2 regions of the Atlantibacter sp. genome follow, and region 2 is predicted to be linked to the other one. Evidence: predicted binding sites of a transcription regulator. Region 2 holds the regulator's gene; the other holds the start of a gene.
What was found. The regulator CRP, encoded in region 2, controls carbon source genes, mostly activating them, when cyclic AMP is high. The targets are predictions, from matches to a motif close to ATGTGANNNNNNTCACAT.
Positions count from the first base shown of each region.

Region 1: a site for CRP is predicted at 4,141-4,158, ahead of yrbN (protein YrbN). Genes of this name have one in related genera too.

Region 1 is NZ_DAMBQK010000028.1:22,286-30,149, forward strand. Features, by position in the region: gene RT120_RS19300 (luciferase-like monooxygenase) at 1-688, shown strand, start outside; gene mtr (tryptophan permease) at 718-1,962, opposite strand; gene RT120_RS19310 (DEAD/DEAH family ATP-dependent RNA helicase) at 2,112-4,061, opposite strand; gene yrbN (protein YrbN) at 4,054-4,134, opposite strand; gene nlpI (lipoprotein NlpI) at 4,242-5,126, opposite strand; gene pnp (polyribonucleotide nucleotidyltransferase) at 5,243-7,387, opposite strand; gene rpsO (30S ribosomal protein S15) at 7,633-7,864, opposite strand, start outside.
Region 2 is NZ_DAMBQK010000007.1:11,944-19,807, reverse strand. Features, by position in the region: gene pabA (aminodeoxychorismate synthase component 2) at 1-563, shown strand, start outside; gene RT120_RS08670 (aspartate aminotransferase family protein) at 649-1,866, shown strand; gene RT120_RS08665 (YccS/YhfK family putative transporter) at 1,856-3,952, opposite strand; gene crp (cAMP-activated global transcriptional regulator CRP) at 4,000-4,632, opposite strand; gene RT120_RS08655 (OsmC family protein) at 4,936-5,340, shown strand; gene RT120_RS08650 (phosphoribulokinase) at 5,367-6,233, opposite strand; gene RT120_RS08645 (YheU family protein) at 6,343-6,561, opposite strand; gene RT120_RS08640 (hydrolase) at 6,558-7,574, opposite strand; gene RT120_RS08635 (ABC transporter ATP-binding protein) at 7,638-7,864, opposite strand, start outside.

The DNA.
Region 1 (7,864 bases), on a different contig from region 2:
TATCGAGCTGGGGCTGGGCCGCGCGCCGGGCAGCGATCAGCGCACCATGATGGCGCTGCGCCGCCATATGAGCGGCGACATAGATAACTTCCCGCGCGATGTGAATGAGCTGGTGGAATGGTTTGATGCCCGCGATCCGCATCCTGCCGTGCGTCCGGTGCCGGGCTACGGCGCGAAAATACCGCTGTGGCTGTTAGGCTCCAGCTTGTACAGCGCACAGCTGGCGGCCCAGATGGGCCTGCCTTTCGCGTTTGCCTCGCACTTCGCCCCGGATATGCTGTTCCAGGCGCTGCATCTGTATCGCACCCAGTTCAAACCGTCCGGGCGGCTGGAAAAACCGTACGCGCTGGTGTGTATCAATATTGTGGCCGCCGACAGCAATCGCGACGCGGAGTTTTTGTTTACCTCAATGCAGCAGGCATTTGTTAAGCTGCGCCGTGGCGAAGCCGGGCAGTTACCGCCGCCGGTGGAAAGCATGGAGAGTATCTGGAGCCCGGCTGAACAGTACGGCGTTCAGCAGGCGCTGGGGATGTCGCTGGTGGGTGATAAAGCCAAAGTGCGCCACGGTTTGCTATCAATCCTGCGGGAAACCGAGGCTGACGAAATCATGGTTAACGGGCAGATTTTCGATCATCAGGCCCGTCTTCACTCCTTCGATTTGGCGATGCAGGTTCGTGAATCGCTTTAACAGAGCGCCCTCCACACGGAGGGCGTTTTTTATTGATAAACCGGTAGCAGATTCGCCGTCGATAACAGATGCACCAACGCATTGCCGATGCCGAAGACCAGAATCAACACGATCATTCCCTTCCCGCCCCAGACGCGAAACAGCGGACTGCCGAAGCGCTTACGCGACGCGCGGGCCAGTAATGCCGGCACAATCGCGGCCCAAATAGTGGCGGCCAGCCCGGCGTAGCCGATGGCGTACAAAAACCCGTTCGGCCACAGCATCCCGCCCGCGACAGGCGGTACGAAGGTTAACAGCACGGTTTTGAAACGCCCGAGTGCGGAATCATCAAAACCGAGCAAATCCGCCAGATAATCAAACAGGCCCAGGGTTACGCCCAGGAATGAACTGGCAACGGCGAAGTTAGAGAAGATGATTAACAGCAGATCGAGGGTTTTGCTGTTCAACACGCCAGCCAGCGCCTGGACCAGCACATCAATGTTGCCGCCCTGACGGGCAATCTCAATAAATGCCGGACGCGGGATATTCCCCATGGTCGCCAGCAGCCAGATGGTATACAGCGCCAGCGCAATAAGCGTTCCCCAGACGATGCAACGGACGATAGTGCGCGGATCTTTGCCGTAATACTTCATCAGGCTCGGCACATTGCCATGATAGCCAAACGACGCAAGACAGAACGGCAACGTCATTAATAAATAGGGGAAGTAGGAAGGCTGCGGTTCCGCGACGTTAAACAGCGTGGCGGGTTCCACATGGCCTAACAGACTGCCGAAGGTCAGGAAAAAAGTAATCACTTTCGCGCCAAGCACAATCGCCGTCATTCTGCTGACCGCGCGTGTGCTGAGCCACACCACGAATGCTACGATCAAAGCAAAAATCAGCCCCGCCAGCCGAGGAGAAAACGACAGCGACATTTCCGACAGCGTGTGATGCAGTATCGAGCCGCTTGCCGAGATATAGGCATAGGTCAGGATATACAGCACAAAGGCGATAGAGAGGCCGTTAATCCAGGTCCAGTATTTGCCCAGCAGATCTTTGGTCATGGTATCGAAGCTGGCACCGGGCGCGTAGTTGAGGTTAGCTTCGAGGATCATTAAGCCGGAGTGCAGCATACAGAACCAGGTTATCCCTAACGCCGCCAGCGACCAGAAAAACCACGCGCCAGACATAACGACCGGCAGAGAAAACATCCCCGCTCCGATGATAGTGCCTGCAATGATAACAATGCCGCCCAGAATGGAAGGCGATACGCTGGTGGTGGAGAGGGTTGCCATTTTATGTCCTGTAGTAACAATCGAATCCTGAAAGAGGATGCCTCATTGTACCAGTACATGAGTACAAACCAGATAAAAAAAGTCCCAATCATTTTGACTGGGACTGTTTATTAAACTTTACAGTTTGTAAACCGTAAGGCGTTCAGGACTTATGCGTCACCAAAGCGACGACGGGACGGTGCTGCGCCATCTTCACGACGCGGGCCACGGCCACCTTCACGACGCTCACCGCTAAAGCTACGGCCTGCGCCACCTTCACGACGTTCGCCGCTGAAACGACGACCTTCGCTACGACCGCCTTCACGACGCTCGCCGCCGAAACCGCCACGGCCAGCGCCAGCCCCGGCACCACCACCACGACGTTCACCGCCGCGATCCGGACGCGGTTGCGCGTCGCCCAGCAGTTGCATATTCATCGGTTTGTTGAGAATACGCGTGCGGGTAAAGTGTTGCAGAACTTCACCCGGCATACCTTTCGGCAGCTCAATGGTGGAGTGGGAAGCAAACAGCTTGATGTTGCCGATGTAACGGCTGCTGATGTCGCCTTCGTTAGCGATAGCGCCAACGATATGACGAACTTCAACGCCATCATCACGACCCACTTCAATGCGGTACAGTTCCATATCGCCAACGTCACGACGTTCACGGCGCGGACGCTCTTCGCCTTCACGCTGCGGACGGTCGCTACGCGGACCACGATCGTTACGATCGCTGCGACGTTCGAAACGATCGTCACGCTCACGGAATTCACGACGCGGACGCATCGGCGCATCCGGCGGCAGGATCAGCGGGCGTTCGCCCTGTGCCATTTTCAGCAGCGCGGCAGCCAGAGTTTCGATGTCCAGCTCTTCGTCTTCCGCAGTCGGCTGGATTTTCGCCAGCAGGGCGCGGTACTGATCCAGATCGCTGCTTTCCAGCTGCTGCTGTACTTTAGCGGCGAATTTCTCCAGACGGCGTGTGCCCAGCAGTTCTGCGTTCGGCAGTTCCACTTCCGGGATGGTCAGTTTCATGGTGCGTTCGATGTTGCGCAGCAGACGACGCTCGCGGTTCTCAACGAACAGCAGCGCGCGGCCAGCACGACCCGCACGGCCGGTACGGCCAATACGGTGAACGTAAGATTCTGAATCCATCGGGATGTCGTAGTTAACAACCAGGCTGATACGCTCAACGTCCAGGCCACGGGCCGCAACGTCGGTCGCAATCAGGATGTCCAGACGACCATCTTTCAGGCGCTCCAGGGTCTGCTCACGCAGCGCCTGGTTCATGTCGCCGTTCAGCGCGGCGCTGTTGTAACCGCTGCGCTCCAGCGCTTCAGCCACTTCCAGGGTCGCGTTTTTGGTACGCACGAAAATAATCGCCGCGTCAAAGTCTTCCGCTTCCAGGAAACGCACCAGCGCTTCGTTTTTACGCATGCCGTAAACAGTCCAGTAGCTCTGGCTGATGTCCGGGCGAGTGGTCACGCTGGACTGAATGCGTACTTCCTGCGGCTCTTTCATAAAGCGGCGGGTAATACGGCGAATCGCTTCCGGCATGGTGGCGGAGAACAGAGCGGTCTGATGACCTTCCGGGATCTGCGCCATGATGGTTTCAACGTCTTCGATGAAGCCCATACGCAGCATTTCATCCGCTTCGTCCAGTACCAGACCGCTCAGGTTGGACAGGTTCAGCGTACCGCGTTTTAAATGGTCAAGCAGGCGGCCTGGGGTACCCACAACAATCTGTGGGCCCTGACGCAGGGCACGCAGTTGCACGTCATAACGCTGGCCGCCGTAAAGGGCTACCACGTTTACGCCATGCATATGTTTAGAGAAGTCCGTCATTGCTTCAGCAACCTGAACCGCCAGCTCGCGGGTCGGGGCCAGCACCAGGATTTGCGGCGCTTTCAATTCAGGATCAAGGTTGTTCAGCAGCGGTAAAGAGAACGCTGCGGTTTTGCCGCTGCCTGTCTGGGCCATACCCAGAACATCGCGGCCACCAAGCAGGTGCGGAATACACTCAGCCTGGATCGGAGATGGCTTTTCGTAACCCAGATCGGTAAGGGCTTCAAGGATAGGAGTCTTCAGCCCCAGATCAGAAAAAGTGGTTTCGAATTCAGTCATGTAGTACGTGTGCCTCAAGATAAATGGCGGCCAGTCTACATAACTCATCATGAAAAAGATCTGCAATTTTCATTGAAAAGTGTGAACCGGCTCAAATTTGATTGATTGACGAACAAAAACGCCCTCACCCGTTAAGGTGATGACTTTAAAAAAGTTTATGGGCTGATAAATGTCCGTCAGCTATTGCTGGTCCGATTCTGCCAGGTCTTCTTGCTCCTGGCCCAAGAGCGCTAATTCCAACAATGCATAACGGTGTTCAACGTAGTTATGTACGTTGTTAGCTACCGCTAATTTGAACAGTGCCGTAGCGCTGTCCAATTCCCCCAGACTTAGGTAGTACTTACCTAAATAGAAGTTGGTTTCACTGAGATGCTCAGCGAGCGAGGTGTTATCCGTTGCGTCCGCCTTGAGGCGTTCCATTAACGTTGCTTCGTTAATGTTGCCCAGGTAGAACTCGACAATGTTCCATCCCCATTGCTCTTTATCCGATTTGTCTAAGCGCTGTTGTAACGACGCTTTGGCCTGTTTCTCATCCAGTTTGCTTTCAGCAATATAGAGCCACAGACTACGGAAAGGATCATTGGGATCGTCTTGATAAAACGCCAGCAGATCATCTTGCGCTAACCGGTAACGTCCGCCGTAATAGAGGGCGATACCGCGATTTAAATGCGCGTAGTTGTAAGTTGGATCAAGCTCAAGTACAGAATCAAACGCTTCATAGGCAGCATCAAAATTGCCTGCCTGCGTTAAATAAATGCCTAAGTAATTGAATACTTCAGGCATATCGGGGCGGATAGCCAGCGCTTGTGAAAAATCATTTCGCGCCAGTGCCCGCAAACCAAGACTATCATACAACACTCCGCGCTCATATAAAAGCTGAGCACGTTCATCATCGGTTAAAGCCCGACTGGCAAGAATTTGTTCCATGCGAGCCAGAATGACTTCTTGCTGCAAAGTCGGTTGCAATGGTACCGCGAGGACTTCACTCTTACGCCAGGCAGAGTTGCTGCATCCTGCCAGCGTGAGAGCTGTCGCAACGAAACACCAGCGCAAAAAAGGCTTCATTTCCCACTCCCGAAGACAACAATTGGATGAACGTCCTGTTCCCCGGTTGCAAACCCGGCTTCCAGCCCGGTATCAAAGAGCTCTCCATGCGAACATGGAGAGCCTAATAGCAACCCTTATTCAGCTTGCGGTGCTGCCGGAGCGTCCGGTGCGGCCGCCGGCTGAGACGGCTCGGCTGCTTCTTTAATGCTTAAACGGATACGGCCCTGGCGATCCACTTCCAGAACTTTGACCGGCACTTCCTGATTCATCTGCAGATAATCAGTCACTTTCTCAACGCGCTTGTCAGCGATCTGGGAAATGTGTACCAGGCCTTCTTTGCCGCCGCCAATGGCAACAAACGCACCGAAATCAACGATACGGGTGACTTTACCGTTATAAACGCGACCCACTTCGATTTCAGCGGTGATCTCTTCGATACGGCGGATAGCATGTTTCGCTTTTTCACCGTCGGTCGCTGCGATTTTCACGGTACCGTCATCTTCGATTTCGATGGTGGTGCCGGTTTCTTCGGTCAACGCACGGATCACAGAACCACCCTTACCGATCACGTCTTTGATCTTGTCCGGGTTGATTTTGATGGTGTGGATACGCGGAGCGAACTCGGAGATATCGCCACGCGGTGCGTTGATAGCCTGCTCCATCACGCTCAGGATGTGCAGACGCGCGCCCTTAGCCTGGTTCAGTGCCACCTGCATGATTTCGCGGGTGATGCCTTCGATTTTGATGTCCATCTGCAGCGCGGAGATACCTTCACGGCTACCGGCTACTTTAAAGTCCATGTCGCCCAGGTGATCTTCGTCGCCCAGAATGTCAGACAGAACCACGAAGTTGTCGCCTTCTTTCACCAGACCCATCGCGATACCCGCAACGGCAGCTTTCACCGGCACACCTGCGTCCATCAGCGCCAGAGAAGCGCCGCACACGGAAGCCATGGATGAAGAACCGTTGGATTCGGTGATTTCAGATACGACACGTACGGTGTACGGGAAGCGCTCTGCATCCGGCATAACTGCCATCACGCCGCGTTTCGCCAGACGACCGTGACCGATTTCACGACGCTTCGGTGAACCTACCATTCCGGTCTCACCAACAGAGTACGGAGGGAAGTTATAGTGGAACAGGAAGTTGTCGGTACGTTCGCCCATCAGCTCGTCCAGGTTCTGCGCATCACGTGCAGTACCCAGCGTCGCGGTAACCAGCGCCTGCGTTTCACCACGGGTGAACAGTGCGGAACCGTGAGTACGCGGCAGTACGCCGGTACGAACGTCCAGACCACGGATCATGTCTTTTTCACGGCCATCGATACGCGGCTCGCCACGCAGTACGCGGCTACGCACCACGTTTTTCTCGATAGCGTGCAGAATGTCGTTCAGTTCGTTTTCATCCAGCGCGTCGCCTTCTGATTGTTCCGCCTGCAGTGCAGCGATAACGTCAGATTTGATAGCGTCGATCTGAGAATAACGTTCTTGTTTGTCGGTAATGCGGTAAGCGTCGCTCAGACGAGCTTCAGCCAGCGCGGCAACGCGGCTGTTCAACGCATCGTTAGCGGCTTCCGGCTGCCAGTCCCAACGCGGTTTGCCCGCTTCAGCAACCAGTGAGTTGATGTTCTCGATAACAATCTGCTGTTGGTCGTGGCCAAATACTACTGCGCCCAGCATCTGATCTTCGCTCAGCAGTTCTGCTTCGGATTCCACCATCAGCACAGCGCCTTCAGTACCGGCAACCACCAGATCCAGCTTGCTGTTTTTCAGTTCGTCGGCAGTCGGGTTCAGCACATACTGGTCGTTGATGTAACCCACGCGTGCAGCGCCGATTGGGCCATTGAACGGAATACCAGATAGGCTCAGCGCAGCGGACGCGCCGATCATCGCCACGATATCCGGGTGAACTTGCGGGTTTACGGACACAACGGTCGCGATAACCTGGACTTCGTTAACGAAGCCTTCCGGGAACAGCGGACGAACCGGACGGTCAATCAGACGTGCAATCAGGGTTTCGCCTTCGCTCGGACGGCCTTCACGACGGAAGAAGCTACCCGGGATACGGCCAGCAGCGTAGGTACGCTCCTGATAGTTAACGGTCAGCGGGAAGAAATCCTGGCCAGGTTTGGCTTTTTTCTGACCCACAACGGTAACGAATACTGCGGTGTCGTCCATGCTTACCATCACAGCGGCGGTAGCCTGGCGCGCCATCATACCGGTCTCTAACGTGACGGTATGCTGACCATATTGAAATTTACGAACGATCGGATTTAGCAAAATAATACCCTTTCTGAATGAATGACAGCACACCGATGCGGCGTGCTGTTGAGTATTGACCTTCTTTGCATCCTCGCGACTAATGACAATCCTAACCCCGTCGCGGAGTCAAGCCTCTCATTAGCCGCGCGAACCTCTGCACAAGAAGATCCCTTCAGGCAACAATACAGTATTGTACTGTGGATTTCTGCCATCTGGTTGAAAAAAGGGGCCATAAAGGCCCCCTTTTCTGAAACTCGCAAGAATTAGCGACGCAGGCCCAGACGTTCGATCAGGCTGGTATAACGTGCTACATCTTTACGTTTCAGGTAGTCGAGCAGTTTACGACGCTGAGAAACCATGCGCAGCAGACCACGACGGCTGTGGTGATCTTTTTTGTGCTCTGCAAAGTGGCCTTGCAGGTGGTTAATCTGAGCAGTCAGCAGAGCAACCTGTACTTCGGTAGAACCGCTGTCGTTAGTACCACGACCGAACTCA
Region 2 (7,864 bases):
TGCTACTGCTGATTGATAACTACGATTCGTTCACCTGGAACCTGTACCAGTATTTCTGCGAACTCGGCGCAGAGGTGGTGGTTAAGCGCAACGATGAAATCAGCGTTGCCGACATCGCCACGCTCGCGCCGCAAAAAATTGTCATTTCCCCCGGCCCCTGCACCCCCAATGAAGCGGGCATCTCTCTGGATGTGATTCGTGATTACGCGGGTAAGCTGCCGATCCTCGGGGTCTGCCTTGGGCATCAGGCCATAGGCCAGGCGTTTGGCGCACGGATTATTCGCGCCCGTCAGGTGATGCACGGCAAAACCTCAGCGATTCGCCATAACGGTAGCGGCGTGTTTCACGGGCTGAATAACCCGCTCACCGTGACGCGCTATCACTCCCTGCTGATTGACCCCGCCACGCTGCCGGACGACTTCGACGTCACCGCCTGGAGCGCGGAGGATGAAATCATGGGCATTCGCCATCGCGAGTGGGATCTGGAGGGTGTGCAGTTTCATCCCGAAAGCATTCTCAGCGAACAGGGCCACGCGCTGCTTGCCAACTTTTTACGCCGCTGATTTTTTATTGCCATTAATTGATTTTTTATGCATATTTTGTGCTTATATTTTCAATTAAGATTTTGCATAAACGGATGGGCATAAGATGGCAAATGAACAGACTGCAATTACCCGGGCGACTTTTGACGACGTTATTCTGCCAGTCTATGCACCGGCTGAGTTTATCCCGGTAAAAGGGCAGGGCAGCCGCGTATGGGATCAGCAGGGTAAAGAGTACGTTGATTTTGCCGGCGGGATTGCGGTCACGGCGCTGGGTCACTGCCATCCGGCGCTGGTGGAGGCATTAAAAAACCAGGGCGAAACGCTGTGGCACACCAGCAACGTGTTTACCAATGAACCAGCGCTGCGCCTGGGTCGCAAAATTATCAACGCGACCTTTGCCGAGCGCGTACTGTTTATGAACTCGGGCACCGAAGCCAATGAGACCGCGTTCAAACTGGCGCGCTATTACGCCTCTACCCGCCACAGCCCGTATAAAACCAAAATCATCGCCTTCCATAACGCTTTCCATGGCCGTTCGCTGTTTACCGTGTCGGTCGGCGGGCAGCCGAAATATTCTGACGGCTTCGGCCCGAAACCGGCAGATATTATCCACGTGCCGTTTAACGATCTGCATGCGGTGGAAGCAGTGATTGACGATCACACCTGCGCCATTGTGGTGGAGCCGATTCAGGGCGAAGGCGGCGTGACGGCGGCGACCCCGGAATTCTTAAAGGGCCTGCGCGAGTTGTGCGACAAACATCAGGCGCTGTTGGTGTTTGATGAAGTGCAGTGCGGCATGGGCCGTACCGGCGATCTGTTCGCTTACATGCATTACGGCGTGACGCCGGATATCCTCACCAGCGCCAAAGCCCTGGGCGGCGGTTTCCCGATCAGTGCAATGTTGACCACTCAGGATATCGCCTCGGCGTTCCATGTAGGCTCTCACGGCTCCACTTACGGCGGCAACCCGTTAGCCTGTGCGGTAGCCGGCGCGGCGTTCGATATCATCAATACCCCGGATGTACTGGCTGGCGTGAACCAAAAACGTGCCCAGTTCGTGAAGCATCTTGAGCAAATTGACGCGCAGTACGACGTGTTCAGCGACATTCGCGGCATGGGGCTACTGATTGGCGCCGAGCTTAAACCGCAGTACAAAGGCCGTGCGCGTGAGTTTTTGCACGCGGCGGCAGAAGCGGGCGTGATGGTGCTGAACGCTGGCCCGGATGTGATGCGCTTCGCGCCATCGCTGGTGGTTGAAAGTGCCGATATCGATGAAGGCATGACGCGCTTCGCGCAGGCCGTTGCGAAAGTCAGTCGTTAACCGCTTTCGGATTATTGAGCCGCCGGTTTAGCCAGATCCCATGATGCGGCCGCTGACGCCATGCTACTGACGAAATGGTGTGCATGGTGTCGAGATGGCCGAGTATCCGCTGGAGATGCTGTTCCAGCACGCTTAACGGCCCCTGAGACAGGGCTTCCGGCATATCCAGGATCACCGCGTCTTTGGTTTCCCCCGGCTCGTCATATTCCAGCCGCTGCTGGCAGCGCTGGAGCGCAATTTCGCAGGACTGCAAATAGCGCTGCGCCAGGTCACGCGTCAGCATGGTGTGTTCCCGCGCCATAGTGGTCATCGCATTAATATGCTCGACGATAAACTGGCTGTGGGTCACCCACAGCTTCATCTCTTCCAGATAGCGGGTATTGAATCCCGGTTCCTGCATCGCCTGGTTCAGCGAATTGTACAACGCGTTATGCGCCTGGTTGACCAGCATGCGCTGCCAGGCCAGCGGCGTAGGTTGCGGGTCGTCACTGAGGATCAAGCGTATCGCTTTCTGGTCTGCCTCCAGCGCATCGTGAGCGTTTTTACGCAGCAGGCCGCTTTGCCACTGGGGCCACAACCACACCATGCCGCCAAAGGCGATCAGGCAGCCAATCAAGGTATCAATCAGTCTCGGCAGAATATACTGCTCCCCGCTCAGGGAGAGCAGTTGCAGGCTATACACCGCCGTGACGGTAAAGCCGATAGTCGCCCAGCCGTAATTTTTGCGGATGATGAGATAGCTCACGATGGTGATGACCAACATCGCCAGCAGGGTGTAGCCATCGGCAACGTGATAGTGCAGAGTGATCCCGGCGATGATAAGCCCGGCCATGGTGCCGCCCGCTCGGTGGAGAATACGCACCCGCGTGGCGCCGTAGCCGTTCTGGGTCACGAACATCACGGTCATTAAAATCCAGTAGGGTTTCGGTAGGTGCAGGGCGCTACCCACCAGGCTGGCAATGCTCAGCATCACCGCGATACGGGCGGAACTGCGCAGGGCGGTGGACTTCAATGACAGATAGCTTTTCAACGCGCGCAGCACGGGCAGGCGGCGCTGCTTATCTTCCATCAGATCGCGCGAATACAGTGGACGCTGGGATTTCAGCACTCTGGCGATACGGCTGAAATGGTATTCGCAGAACTGTCCCACCGGGTTATCGGGGTGCTGGCGGGCAATTTTTTCCAGCGCGCCAATCTGCTTATCCATTTCAAAGCGCTTCGGGTAACGGTGATACAGGATATCGTCGGCGCGTTCCCGCAGGCGGGCCGCCACCGTCTGGGCATTCCAGCGGATCACCGCCTCGGCGTGGCTTTCGCGCACCAGTTTCTGCACCTCTTCGGGCTGATGCAGGCTGACGGAAATATGCTCCTGCAAATCCAGCGCGATCTGGAAAGTGCGCAGCAGGCGTTTATAGCCGTGATGCTTACCGGTCGACAGCATATGTAGCTGCTGATAACACTGGGTAATCAAGTCGACGGTTTTTTGCTGGCGTGCCAGCAGCGGCGGCAACGCGCTTTGCGGATCGGTATGCTGGGTCAGCAGGCTGTATTTGGCTTCGCAATATTCCGCCAACTGGCGGTACAGCAGGCTCAGGGTTTCGCGCAGCGGCTGTTCGCGCCACACCCAGAACCAGAACCAGTTAAACAGCCCATACCACAGCGTGCCCAAGGCATACAGCAGCAGCGGCTCCCACATCGGCATATAGCCCGCCAGGCTGAGTGTGAATATCGCTGCAATAAGCGACGCCGGGAGCAGGCGAGCATGAAGCGGACTGATTTCCGCCGTTACGCCCAGGATCAGCGCCAGCCCGGAGAGCGCCAGTGGCAGCGGCACGGCGTTAAGCAGCAGTAACTGCATCGCCAGGCTGCTGAGCGCGAACAGTGACCCGCCAATAACCAGGCGTTTAAAGAAGCGCTTGTGCGGGGTGTCCAGGCCAGCGATGTTGCAGCAGGCGGGAACGAGGGAGAACAGGAGACCTTGTTGCAGATGGCCCAGAACCAGACCCACCGCCACAGGCAAACACAACACCAGGGTTTGACGAAGTGCGTAGTTGATTTCGGGGTGGTAGATCAGGCGTCGCCACATGGGTGAGATCGGATGAGACGGCGTGTTGCCACGCCGTTTCGCAGGGTTTAGCGGGTACCGTAAACCACAATGGTCTTACCGTGGGCGGAGATCAGGTTTTGATCTTCAAGCATTTTCAAAATGCGGCCAACGGTTTCGCGGGAGCAGCCGACGATCTGGCCGATCTCCTGACGGGTAATTTTGATCTGCATACCATCCGGGTGGGTCATGGCATCCGGCTGTTTGGCCAGATTCAGCAGCGTTTGTGCGATGCGGCCAGTGACATCAAGGAAGGCGAGGTTGCCCACTTTCTCTGACGTCACCTGCAGACGGCGCGCCATCTGCGAAGACAGACGCATCAGGATGTCAGGGTTAACCTGAATCAGCTGACGGAATTTTTTATAAGAGATTTCTGCCACTTCACACGCCGTTTTGGCGCGAACCCAGGCACTGCGTTCCTGACCTTCTTCGAACAATCCCAGTTCGCCGATGAAATCGCCCTGATTCAGATAAGAGAGGATCATTTCCTTGCCCTCTTCATCTTTAATCAGCACTGCCACGGAGCCTTTAACGATGTAATACAACGTTTCCGCCTTTTCACCCTGGTGAATCAGCGTGCTCTTCGATGGGTACTTATGAATATGGCAATGAGACAAGAACCATTCGAGAGTCGGGTCTGTTTGCGGTTTGCCAAGCACCATGCGCGGTTATCCTCTGTTTTAAGCTGACTCCAGAGAGCAACAATAATAACCCTCTGGGTTTTTGCAATCGTCTCTTCTCCTGGCCGGAGAAGGGGCCTTTAACGTCCTGTGGCCTGTAATAGGTGTGGTCGTATGCACACATGCATTACATCAATGTATCGCTGTAGCATCCGACTGTTTTAGCATAGCTTTACGTGAGTGTCTCCTATTGTCTCGTTTCAGCTTGACCTGGCTCTCATCCGTTGCGCGTTTTGTTACAGCCGCGTAATCTGTCAGTAATTTTGAAACACTGGAGTAACCAAAATGCAGGCAAGAGTGAAGTGGGTAGAAGGGTTAACTTTTCTCGGTGAGTCCGCCTCAGGACACCAGGTTTTAATGGACGGCAACTCCGGTGACAAAGCGCCCAGCCCGATGGAAATGGTATTAATGGCGGCGGGCGGTTGCAGCGCCATTGATGTGGTGTCGATCCTTCAGAAAGGACGTCATGACATCACCGACTGCGAGGTGAAATTGACCTCCGAGCGCCGTGAAGAAGCGCCGCGCTACTTTACCCACATCAACCTGCATTTCATCGTGACCGGTAAAGCGTTAAAAGACGCGGCGGTGTCCCGTGCGGTAGATCTGTCGGCAGAGAAATATTGTTCAGTCGCCTTGATGCTGGAAAAAGCGGTGAACGTCACCCATTCCTACGAAGTGATTGAAGGATAAGTGCTTAATAAGGCGGCGTTGCCGCCTTAAATTTTTCGCCCTTCCATGATTCTTTTTACCAGCGGCAGCATGATCAGCTCCATCGCCAACCCCATTTTCCCGCCTGGCACCACTAATGTATTGATGTGGGAAATGAATGAGCCCTGCAACATGGCCAGCAGCCAGGGGAAATCGATCCCTTCCAGGTTCCTGAAGTGAATCACCACCAGGCTCTCATCCAGCGAAGGAATTGCCTTCGCGGCAAACGGGTTTGATGTATCAACGGTGGGGACACGCTGGAAGTTAATATGGGTACGCGAGAACTGCGGCGTGATGAAGTTGATGTAGTCTTCCATCGAACGCACGACCGAATCCATCACCGCTTCACGGGAGTGCCCGCGTTCGCTGGTGTCACGGATGAGCTTCTGGATCCATTCCAGGTTGACGATCGGCACCACGCCCACCAGCAAATTCACATGGCGCGCGACATCATGATGGGGCGTCACCACGCCGCCATGCAACCCTTCGTAAAACAGCACGTCCGTGGGTTCGGGCAACGGTTGCCAGGGGGTAAAAGTACCCGGTACCTGGTTCCAGGGTACGGCTTCGTCATAGGTATGCAGATATTTACGCGATTGCCCGGTACCGGTTTGCCCGTACTGATTAAAAGTCTGTTCCAGCAGGCCAAAGTCGTTGGCCTCCGGCCCGAAATAGCTGATGTGCCTGCCCACGTCGCGCGCTTTGCGGATCGCCATATCCATTTCAGGGCGGGTATAGCGATGAAAGCTGTCCCCTTCCACTTCAGCGGCATGCAGGTTGAGCTGGGCGAAAATCTTACGAAAGGCGAGGCTGGTGGTGGTGGTCCCGGCCCCGCTGGAGCCGGTAACGGCGATGATCGGATGTTGGGCAGACATAGCGGAACAACTCCTTAGGGTAGCGACGTGAAAATAAGACCCGTGCAAGGCGAATGAGTTCTGGCGGTCTGATCTGCCGCCAGTGGTTTTTATTGTTCAGCGAGCGGTCTTACCCCCGAAACTGATCGCGCGGCATGATGTTGACCGTTTCATGCAGTTCCGACCACACCAGAACCGCGTCGCCGCGTTCCAGTTGGTGCTTTACCTGAGAGACTTTATCGCTGAGCGAGCGTTCATGTTCACCATAATCGGTGCCTTCCCGCAAGACAAAAGCTTCAATGAGGTTTTCAAGCGTTTCCGGGTCGAGGGATTGCCAGGGAATAATCATGGTTTATCCAGATAAGGTGTGAGCCAGTCGGGAATGCGCGCTTCAAGCCACATTTTCGGACGCAGGGCGGTACCGCCTACGAATCCCACGTGCCCGCCATATTCGGTCAACTGGTATTCGATATTGGCCGGTAGCTGGGCGATATCTGGGATAACGTGGCTATCCATAAACGGGTCGTCCTGCGCATGAATGATAAGTGTAGGCTGGGTAATCGACGCCAGCAGCGGCATCGCGCTACAGCGCCGGTAATAATCGATGGCGTCGTCAAAACCGTGGGCTTTTGAGGTGATCAAATCGTCGAATTCACGCAGGCGGCGGATCCCTTTCAACTGGGCTATATCTACCGGCAGCGTACCCGGATAAGCCAGCAGCTTGCGCGAGGCATTGGCCTTAAGCAAATTCAACAGGTAGTGCTGATAGACCCGGGAAAAGCCTTTTTCCATATGGTAGCAGCAATGTTCCAGCACAAACGGCGCGGAGACAATCACCGCCGCGTTGACCGGCAGTTGTGGATACTTCGCCAACATGCAGCCCAGCATATTGCCGCCGAGAGAAAAACCTACCGCCGCGGTGGGCTGCTCGCCAAACTGTTGCGCGACCCACTCCAGAAACCAGCGGCCGTCTTCGGTTTCGCCGGAATGGTAAATGCGGTGCATGCGATTCGGTTCACCGCTGCATCCCCGGAAATGCATTACCACCCCCAGCCAGCCGCGGGCTTTCGCCGCCTGGATCAGTCCGTGGGCGTAAGGGCTGTTCAGGCTGCCTTCCAGACCGTGGAAAATCACCAGCCGGGGTTTATGGCGCGCCTGTTCTGGATCTTCGCTCCAGGCCAGATCGACAAAATCGCCATCGGGCGTATCCAGCCGCTGCCATACCGGGGTGAACTGGAGCCGCCGCCGCAGGATGCGCGGCAGCATGGTTTGCAGATGAGGATTGCGCACGCCCGGCATAGGCCGAAAATGGCGCGACGTCTCTTCGTTCTCGGTTAAATCCGCAGGAGTAATTTCAGCCATAGCACAGGTTCATCGTGAGTATTCGCCCTTCCCGTGATGCTGGCCGAAGAAGGGCATCGGTGATTATGGCTCCTGAAGCAGTTGCTCCAACTGCTCCTGAGCGTCCAGCCATTCCATTTCGCAGTTTTCCAGGTCGCCTTTGGTTTTGGCCTGGCGTTGCAGGCAGTCCGTTAAATCGGCCTTACGGCTTTGATCGTATAACGTGCTGTCGCCAAGCTGTTCTTCCACATCGGCAAGCTGCTGCTGGAGTTTTTCCATCAGCTTTTCGAGACGCATAATCTCTTTGCGCA